Regions from separate parts of the Nonomuraea sp. NPDC050547 genome, predicted to be linked through region 3. Evidence: riboswitches for the same ligand, from Rfam matches in the RefSeq annotation. Region 3 holds a riboswitch; each other region holds the start of a gene.
What was found. A riboswitch is a leader RNA that binds a small molecule or an ion and turns the genes downstream of it on or off. The one in region 3 is predicted to bind thiamine pyrophosphate.
Positions count from the first base shown of each region.

Region 1: another riboswitch for thiamine pyrophosphate. It lies ahead of thiC (phosphomethylpyrimidine synthase ThiC); the one in region 3 lies ahead of ACIBHY_RS19755 (purine-cytosine permease family protein).
Region 2: another riboswitch for thiamine pyrophosphate. It lies ahead of thiO (glycine oxidase ThiO); the one in region 3 lies ahead of ACIBHY_RS19755 (purine-cytosine permease family protein).

Region 1 is NZ_JBITGW010000011.1:65,910-69,173, forward strand. It holds gene thiC (phosphomethylpyrimidine synthase ThiC) at 1-1,488, opposite strand, end outside; TPP riboswitch at 1,481-1,593, opposite strand; gene ACIBHY_RS26935 (DUF6458 family protein) at 1,634-1,894, opposite strand; gene ACIBHY_RS26940 (shikimate kinase) at 1,925-2,410, shown strand; gene ACIBHY_RS26945 (GNAT family N-acetyltransferase) at 2,420-2,968, shown strand; gene ACIBHY_RS26950 (protein kinase) at 3,066-3,264, shown strand, end outside.
Region 2 is NZ_JBITGW010000001.1:421,513-424,776, forward strand. It holds gene thiO (glycine oxidase ThiO) at 91-1,275, opposite strand; TPP riboswitch at 1,265-1,381, opposite strand; gene ACIBHY_RS01965 (NAD(P)/FAD-dependent oxidoreductase) at 1,440-2,594, shown strand; gene ACIBHY_RS01970 (Rv2175c family DNA-binding protein) at 2,625-2,999, shown strand; gene thiE (thiamine phosphate synthase) at 2,977-3,264, shown strand, end outside.
Region 3 is NZ_JBITGW010000007.1:273,753-277,016, forward strand. It holds gene ACIBHY_RS19740 (Fpg/Nei family DNA glycosylase) at 1-354, shown strand, start outside; gene ACIBHY_RS19745 (DUF1203 domain-containing protein) at 347-826, opposite strand; gene ACIBHY_RS19750 (rhodanese-like domain-containing protein) at 888-1,211, opposite strand; TPP riboswitch at 1,288-1,402, shown strand; gene ACIBHY_RS19755 (purine-cytosine permease family protein) at 1,449-2,765, shown strand; gene ACIBHY_RS19760 (methylated-DNA--[protein]-cysteine S-methyltransferase) at 2,767-3,264, opposite strand, start outside.

The DNA of each region.
Region 1 (3,264 bases), on a different contig from region 3:
GTGGAACGCCCGCGCCGTCACCGGATCCAGCGACAGGTTGAACTGGTCCTCCCAGCGGAACTCGAAACGGGCGTCCGACAGCGCGTCGTCCCACTCCTGCGCCCGGGGGTGCCCCTTGGCGAGGTCGGCGGCATGGGCCGCGATCTTGTAGGTGATGACGCCGGTCTTGACATCGTCCTTGTCCGGCAGGCCCAGATGCTCCTTGGGGGTGACGTAGCAGAGCATGGCGGTGCCGTACCAGCCGATCATCGCGGCGCCGATGCCCGAGGTGATGTGGTCGTAGCCCGGCGCGACGTCGGTCACCAGCGGGCCCAGCGTGTAGAACGGGGCGTCGTCGCAGATCTCGCGCTGCAGGTCCACGTTCTCCTTGATCTTGTGCATGGGCACGTGGCCCGGCCCCTCGATCATGACCTGCACGTCGCGCGCACGGGCGATCTTCGTCAGCTCGCCCAGCGTGCGCAGCTCCGCGAACTGCGCCTCGTCGTTGGCGTCGGCGATCGAGCCGGGCCGCAGGCCGTCCCCGAGCGAGAAGGCCACGTCGTAGCCCGCCAGCAGCTCGCACATCTCCTCGAAGTTCTCATACAGGAAGCTCTCCCGGTGGTGGGCCAGGCACCACGCCGCCATGATCGAGCCGCCGCGCGAGACGATGCCGGTCTTGCGCCGCGCGGTCAGCGGCACGTACGCCAGCCGTACCCCGGCGTGCACGGTCATGTAGTCGACACCCTGCTCGCACTGCTCGACCAGCGTGTCCCGGTAGACCTCCCACGACAGGTCGGCCGCCACGCCGCCGACCTTCTCCAGCGCCTGGTAGATCGGGACGGTCCCGATCGGCACCGGCGCGTTCCTGATGATCCACTCGCGGGTGGTGTGGATGTTGCGGCCGGTGGACAGATCCATCACGGTGTCGGCGCCCCACCGGGTGGCCCAGGTCATCTTCTCCACCTCCTCGGAGATCGAGGAGGCGACCGCGGAGTTGCCGATGTTGGCGTTGATCTTCACGTGGAAGTTGCGGCCGATGACCATCGGCTCGCTCTCCGGATGGTTGACGTTGGCCGGGATGATCGCCCGGCCGGCCGCCACCTCCTTGCGCACGAACTCGCCGCTCACTCCCTCCCTGACCGCGACGAACTCCATCTCCTTGGTGACCACGCCCCGCCGCGCGTAGGCGAGCTGGGTCACGGGCGCCCCGGTGGCCCGCAGCGGCTTGTGCCCGTCGCCGGGGAAGACCTCGGTGTTCGCGCGAGCCCAGGCCTCCTGCTCCTTGAAGCCGTCGTCGATGGGCCGCACCTGGCGTCCGCCGTAGCGGGCGACGTCGCCGCGTTCGAGCACCCACACCTCCCGCAGCCGCGGCAGGCCCCGCGTGATGTCGGGGTTGTCCGGCCCGGAGGTGTCGTACAGCTCCACCGACGTCCCGTTCGACAGATGCACCCGCCGCATGGGCACCCGCAGATCACCGAGATGGATCTTGGAAAAGCGCGCGTCACTCATCGCGCAAACTCCCTTCGCCGGCATTACCCGGATCAGGTTCTGGCGGTCGGCGGCTGCTCCAGCCGTCCTCTCAGCCCGTTGCACCGGGCTCCCGCGTTCGGACCGCGCCACCGTACCCCGGCGACCCGGGGTACGCACAAGACCCTTACAGCGGCGGCTCGTCGATACGGCGACGCTCCTCGTAGACCGTCGTCGTACGGCGAGCGTGCGGGTCCTCGTGAATCGGCTCCTCGATCACCCTGCGGGTAACGTGCATCCGGTACAGGCCGAACAGCAACCCGGCCAGACCACCGATCATGAGGACGACGCCGATCACATTGATGTCAAGACCGGCGAGGTCGAACTCGACCGCCCAGGTCAGGATCGCGCCGAGCATGATGAGGATGATGCCTCCGGCGATTGTCATAACGCACCTCCAGAGGAAACACCTATCCCCATGTCGAAGAACAAACCTGTCGTCGTGATCGGGCTCATGGGCTCGGGCAAGACGACCGTCGGGAAACTGCTGGCCCGCGAGCTGGGCGTGCCGCTCAGCGACAGCGACCCGTACCTGCGCGGGCGCTACGGCGCCAGCGCCGCCGAGATCGCGAAGGCGGAGGGCGCGGACGTGCTGCACCGGAGGGAGGCCGAGCACGTGCTCCACGCGCTGACCGAGCCGCCCCAGGTGATCGCGGCGGCGGCCAGCACCGTGGAGGATCCGCGGGTGCGCGAGGCGCTGCGCGCGGCCTTCGTGGTCTGGCTGGACGCCCCCGACGAGATCCTGGCCCAGCGGATGCGCTCGTCCGACCACCGCCCGGAGTTCTCGCCCTCCGCCATGCGGGCGCGGCGCGAGCCGTACTTCCTGCAGCTCGCCGACCTGCGGCTCGACGTCTCCACGGCCACCCCGGAAAACACGGCGACAACCATTTACGAGGCTCTATAAATTAGGGAAATGTTCGCGAACAAACCCACCCTCGCCGGTGACCGGGTCACCCTCGTACCCGTCGGGCCCGAACACGTCGAGGGCCTGATCGAGCTCTGCGACGACCCCGAGGTCGCCCGGCTCACGGGCTCCCATGCCCGCGACGGGATCTCCCCCAAGGCGGCCCTGGAGTGGTACACCACCCGGCGCGACCACGAGGACCGGCTCGACCTGGCCATCATGGCCGCGGACGGGTACGTCGGCGAGATCGTGCTCAACGAGCTCGACAAGGACAACCTGTCGTGCAACCTGCGCATCGCCCTGGTCGGCGCGCGGGCGTTCGGCAAGGGCTACGGCACAGAAGCCATCCGCCTGGTGCTCGGCCACGCGTTCGCCACAACCCCTCTGCACCGCATCGAGCTGGGCGTATACGATTTCAACGACCGCGCCAAGCACGTCTACGAGAAGTCCGGCTTCGTGCGGGAGGGCGTGCTGCGTGACGCGCTGCTGTGGGAGGGACAGTGGTACGACTCGGTGACGATGTCCGTGCTGCGTACGGAGTGGAAACCCCTGTCATAATGATCATGACGCACGGGTCCCTCGAGGCGCGCGAGGGACCTGTGGCGTTGCGGCCGGCAACCAATTCCGCGTTGTGCGCATCTAAGGGGCAGTGACGATGCGCTTGGTGCCCGGTGACCCCGAACGGCTTGGCGGCTACTGGCTGGCCGGCCGGCTCGGCGCGGGCGGCCAGGGCGTCGTCTACGACGCCTACGACGCCGAGGGCCGTCGCTTCGCGGTGAAGGTCCTGCACGGCGGGCTGAGCGGGCAACTGGCCAAGGAGGCCGCGGCGGCCGGCAGGGTGGCCTCCTTCTGCA
Region 2 (3,264 bases), on a different contig from region 3:
CTTCGGGATGAAAATTCGGGAAGCCAGGTTTGGGGAGGCGAGCTTCGGGAGGCGGGTAGTTGGTCGGCCGGTATGGGGCGGCAGGGCTGTTCAGGGTGCGAACCGGGCGGGCGAGCACAACGACGACAGCTCGCGCTCCTCGCCCATGAGGACGGCGGCCGTGAGCGGAGCCAGCAGCACCCCGCCCCGGTGATGCCCGCTGGCCAGAAGCAGCCCCCGCTCACCGCCCGGCCCGACGAGCGGCAGGTTGTCCGGCGTGCCGGGCCGCAGCCCCGCCACCACCTCCGCCAGCTCCAGCTCGGTCACCCCGGGCACCAGCTCGCGGGCGTCGCGCAGCAGCTCGTACACCCCGCCCGCGGTCACCCGGGTGTCGAAGCCCAGCTCCTCCTGCGTGGCTCCCACGACCAGCTCGCCGTCGCCGCGCGGCACCAGGTAGACGGGCAGGCCGTGCACCGTGCCCCGCACGCACCTGCCCAGGAGTGGCTCCGGCGAGCGCAGGCGAAGAATCTGCCCCTTCACCGGCCGCACCGGCACCGGGGCCAGCGACCCGCTCCACGCTCCCGCCGCCAGCACCACCCGCTCGGCGCGCAGCTCCTCCCGGAACGGGCCGCCGTGTTCCTCCCGGTAAGGCTCGCCGCGCTCCTGCCGGTAAGGGCCGCCACCGGCCTCCCGGTGCGCCCCGTCACCGGTGTCACCCGGGCTCAGCCGTACCCCCTGGACGCCCTCATCGCCGCGCAGCAGCTCGCGCACCCGCGCCCGCACGATCGGGACCCCGAGGCGCTCCAAGGCGGCCAGCAGCGCGCCGGCGACCCTGCGCGGGTCCACCCAGGCGTCGTCGGGCGCCAGGAGGCCGCCGCGCACGGACGGCGCGAGCATGGGCTCCAGGCGGCGGCACTCGCGCCCGCTGAGTCGTTCGACCCGCAGCCCCAGCTTCTCCATGAAGCCCGCCGTCTCCTCCAGGACGGCCAGGTCGTCGGCGCCGAAGGCCACGTCGAGCGTGCCGTCGGCGCGGTAGTCGAGCGCCCCGGCGGCGAGGCCCGCGTCGGCGGTCAGCTCGGCGGCGAAGCCGGGCCAGCGCGCCAGGGAGGCCGCGCCCAGGCGCAGCAACGGCTCCTCGGTGAACGTGACCTCGCTCACCGGCGCGAGCATCCCCGCGGCGGCGTGGGTGGCGCCCGAGGCGGGCGCGGGGTCGACGACGGTGACGGGCCGTCCTGAGCGGGCAAGGCGCCAGGCCACGCTGAGCCCGACGACGCCGCCGCCCACGATCACGTGCATGTCCGCTCCCTACGCCGGCATGATCCGGATCAGGTGTCTTGCGGTCGAAGGCCCGATGAAGCCTTCCTCTCAGTCCGGTTAAGGCCGGACTCCCGCGCGTCTTACGGTCCCAGCCTACGGCCTCGGCAGGCACTCTCACGATTGACCCCGGTATGGTCGGAACCGTGGATCACGTGGTGGTGGTGGGAGCCGGCCTGGCCGGAGTACGCAGTGTCGAATCGCTGCGCGGGCGCGGGTTCGAAGGAAGGATCACTCTCCTCGGCGAGGAGAGGCACCGGCCCTACGACCGTCCACCCCTGTCGAAGGCGGTGCTGCTGGGCACGAGCGACGACAGCTTCGTCGACACCGACCTGGCCGCCCTGCGGGCCGACTTCCGGCCGGGCGTGGCCGCGAAGAGCCTGCGTGAGGGCGTGGTCGAGACCACCGAGGGCGACCTGCCCTACGACGGCCTGGTGATCGCGACGGGCTCCGAGCCGATCCGGCTGCCGGGCGAGGGCCCCCAGCTGGTCCTGCGTACGCTCGACGACGCCCACGTGCTGCGGGCCGCCCTGGTGCCCGGCGCGCGGGTGGCCGTGGTGGGCGCGGGCTGGATCGGCGCCGAGGTGGCGACCGCGGCGCGCAAGGCGGGCTGCGTGGTCACCGTGATCGAGGCGGCGGGAACGCCGCTGTCGCACGCGATCGGCGAGATGGGCGCGCGCACGCTGCCCTGGTACGAGGGCGTCGACCTGCGGCTCGGCACGATGGTCAGCGAGGTCGTCGAAGGCGGTGTGGAGCTGGTCGGCGGCGAGTTCGTGCCCGCCCATGTGGTGGTGTCCGGCATCGGCGCCCGCCCGGTGCTCGAATGGCTCGCCGACGCCGACATCGACCTGCACAACGGCGTCGTCACCGACGAGCACCTGCGTACCTCCCTGCCCGGCGTGGTGGCCGTCGGCGACTGCGCCAACTGGTGGTCGCGCCGGTTCCAGACCCGGATGCGGGTCGAGCACTGGGACACCGCGCTCAACTCTCCCGACGTCGCCGCCGCCACGCTGCTGGGCGAGAAGGCGGTCTACGACCCGGTGCCGTACTTCTGGTCGGAGCAGTTCGGTCACATGCTGCAGTACGCCGGATACCACCCGGCGGGCGGCCGGGTCGTGTACCGCGAGGGGCAGAAGTGGTCGGCGGTGTGGCTGACCTCAGAAGATCGGATCACCGCCGTGCTGGCCGCCGATCGGCCCCGCGACCTCGTCCAGGGCCGCCGTCTCATCGAGGCTGGCGCCCGTCTTGATGTGGAACGCCTGGTAGATCCGGATGTGACCCTACGAGATTGTGTTGTTTGAGCAAGCACTCCATGTGGTAGTTGTGGTTTCGTGACGCTTTCTGTTGCACAGATCGACCGGGAGACCGACCAGCTCGTCAGCGAGTGGCTCACTCTCCCCGAAGTGGCCGCGCGCCTGGATCTCACGATCGGGCGGGCCAAGCAGCTCCTCAAAGACCACAAGCTCCTCGGCGTACGGCGAGGCAGCGGCGGGCCCCAGGTGCCCGCGGTCTTCCTCGACGGAAAGGAAGTGATGAAGGGCCTGCCAGGCACGCTCACCGTGCTGCAGGACGCCGGCTACGACGAGGCCGAAGCCCTGCGCTGGCTCTTCACCCCAGATGACTCACTGCCAGGATCGCCCGTTGACGCGATCAAGGCCGGTAGACACACAGAGGTCAAGCGGCGTGCCCAAGCCCTCGGTTTCTGAGGCCCGCCTCTACCTCTGCACCGACGGGCGGCGAGGGCGCGGCGACCTGGCCGACTTCCTCGACGCCGTGCTGGCCAACGGCGTGGACATCGTCCAGTTGCGGGAGAAGGGACTCGAGGCGCGCGAAGAGCTCGCGCTGCTCGAGGTCTTCCGCGACGCCTGCGACCGGCACGGCAAACTGCTCGCCGTCAACGACCGGGCCGACATCGCCTACGCGGCCCGACCAGACGTGCTCCACCTGGGGCAGGACGACCTTCCCGTGACG
Region 3 (3,264 bases):
GTGATCGCGGGCATCGGCAACGCCTACTCCGACGAGGTGCTGCACGCGGCCAAGATGTCCCCGTTCAAGATCGCGGCCTCGCTGACCGACGCGCAGGTGGCCGATCTGCACGAGGCGATCGTCGCCACGCTGCGCGAGGCGGTCGAGCGGGCGCACGGGGTGGCGGCCAAGGACCTGAAGGCGGAGAAGAAGTCGGGCCTGCGCGTGCACAACCGGGCCGGGCAGCCCTGCGACGTGTGCGGCGACACCATCAGGGAGGTCTCGTTCGCCGACTCCTCGCTGCAGTACTGCCCGACCTGCCAGACGGGCGGCAAGCCGCTCGCCGACCGCCGTCTGTCGCGCCTGCTCAAGTAGCCCGGTGGGCGGCGAACTGGAAGCAGCCGTACTCGACCGCCCGTACGTGGACCAAGGCCACCTCGGGGTCGGAGAGCACCTCCTTGAGCGCGACCTCCGGGTCGGCGCCCTCGGGCAGGAGGCGGCCGCCGTGGATGCGCCCGTCGGCGGTGTAGGCGCGCAGGACCCGCTGGGCGGTGTGGGCGGCGGGCCAGGCGGTCGTGCCGGGCCCCTCGCACGGCTCGGCGTGGACGAAGATGGGCCCCAGCTCGTCGTAGGGCCCGGGGTCGGCGCCGGTCTCGGCGGCCCAGCGCCGCAGCGGCGCGTACGACACCAGGGCGATCCGCTCGCCCGCCGCAGCCTTGCGCAGGCAGCACCGCAGCGGCGCGCCGCCCGTCTCGTCGATGCTGAAGCGGGGCGCCCGGCCCGCGTCGTCCGCCCGGAGCAGCTCGCGCACGATCACCGGGTCGATGGCGCTGATCTCGTATTCCATGCTCCGATGCTCTCCCGGCCGCCCGCCCGATGCTGGCGGCGGTCGGACCTGGCATTCGGGGTCAGGCCACGAACGGCTCCTGGCCGCCCTCGCTCACCATCGGGCGCCTGGCCGCCTCCCACGACTGCATGCCGCCGCCCACGTTGACCGCCTCGCGGCCGACGTGGTTGAGCCAGGCCGCCGCGTGCGCCGAGCGCCCGCCGACCCGGCACACCACGTACACGGGCTGCCCGGCGGGCACCTCGTCGAGACGGGACTGCAGCTCGCCCATGGGGATGTGCACGGCGTCGGGCGCGTGCCCCGCCACCCACTCGCCCTGCTCACGCACGTCAAGCAGATACGCGTCCGCGGGCACGTCCTTGGCCTCGATCTCGGGAACCGTCATGTACCCATTCTCCCAGGCCTCAGGACCGCCCGGTGTCTTGCCACCCGCCGGGCGAATGGCATAATCCGCCTGAAACTTACATAAGCGCGGGAGCTCGGGCACGGCCGGGCTGAGAGGGCAATCCCCACGCATTGCCGACCGCATGAACCTGACCGGGTAATGCCGGCGTAGGGAGCGTTCACGATGACGCGTGTCGTCGATGGATCACACCACTCTGATGAACCCCACCACTCGGAGGTGGCCCTGACCCTGGACGGGGCCACGCCGAAAACCCTCGGCGTGCTCGACCAGGGCGCGCTGTGGGCCAACCTCGCGGTCAGCCTGCTGGGCTTCTCCGGTGCGCTGCTGCTGCTCAACCCCCTGGGCGACGCGCCGCTGAGCCTGGCGGCGGCGCTCACCGCCACCGCGGTCGGCAGCCTCATCGGCACCGCCATGGTCGGCCTGTCGGCCATCCCCGGCACCCAGACGGGCAAACCGGCGATGGTCCTGCTGCGCGGGCTGTTCGGCGCCAAGTTGTCCTACATCCCGACCGTGCTCAACATCGTCCAGATGATCGGCTGGGGCGCGTTCGAGCTCTGGGTCATCTCCAACGGCGCGATGGCCATCTTCGGTACGGCGGTGCCGTACGCCGTCTGGGTGCTCGTCGCCGGGGCGATCACCACGGGGCTGACGATCTGGCCGCTGGGCGCGATCAGGCTGCTGCGCAGGTACGTGACGATCGGCGTGATCATCGCGATGGTCTGGTTCGCCGTGGACTTCCTGGGCAAGGCGCCGCCGCAGACCGGTGGCGACTGGACCGCGTTCGCCCCGGCCGTCGACTACGTGATCGCGCTGTCGATCTCGTGGGTGCCGCTCGCGGCCGACTTCGCGCGGCACTCGCGCTCCAGCAGGGCCGCCTTCACCGGCGTCGTGGGCGGCTACACGCTGGCCCAGATCGCCTGCCTGGGCCTGGGCGTCTACGCGGTCGCGCTGGCCGGGGCCTCGGCGGTCGCGGCCAACTCCACCGCGGTGTTCGCGCCGTTCGTGGCGGCGCCGCTGGGCGCGCTGTTCTTCGCCATCCTGGTGCTGCGCGAGACCGACCAGTCGTTCGCGAACGTGTACTCCACGACCGTCTCCCTGCAGAACCTCATGCCGAGAGTGGACCGGCGGATCTTCTCCACCGCCATCGGCGTGGTGACGGTCGCGATCGCGCTGGCCGTGGACGTCACCTCCTACGGCGCCTTCCTCGGGGTCATCGGCGCGGTCTTCGTGCCGATGTTCGCGGTGCTCGCCGTCGACTATTTCCTGCTGGGCGGCGGCACCCGGTGGAACACCGCGGAGAACGCGCCGGCCCGCTGGTCGATGCTGATCCCGTGGGCCCTGGGCTTCGCCGCCTACTGGGTTACCACGGGCACGCCGACGGTCGAGGCGTGGGACCGGATCTGGCTGCCGTTGCGCGAGGCCGTACGCCAGCCGTGGATGAACGGCGCGCTCGGCGGCGCCATCGTGGCGGCGCTGGTGACGTTGCTGGTCGGACTGCTCGGCCGCACCCGCGGGCGGGCGGCGGTGAAGTGAGTCAGCGGCTCTCGACGGTCAGGAGGTGGCGCTTGGCGGCGGCGCCTCCGGCGTAGTCGCCGAGCTCGCCGTCGGCCTGCACGATCCGGTGACACGGGACGATCACGCAGACGGGGTTCTGGGCGAGCGCGTTCCCGACCGCACGCAGCGCGCGCGGCCGGCCGATGCGCTCGGCGATCTCGCCGTAGGTCGTGGTCGTCCCGTACGGCACCGCCATCATCTTCTGCAAAACCGTCTTGGCGAACGGCGTGGCGAGGGTGAGGTCCACCGGCGTGGTGAACGTGCGCAGGCGCCCGGAGAAGAACGCGTCGAGCTCGCGGCGCACCGGGTCGAGCCGGGCGGCGTCGGGCCCGATGAAGGAGCCGAACTGCTTGGCGACCCGCTCGAACACCGTGTTCTCTTCGTCGAAACTGCAGGTCACGACCCCGCGCGCGGTCACGGCGAGGACGAGCCTGCCGACCGCGCCGTCGTAGGGGCCGAAGGCGACGTCGGGCGGGTC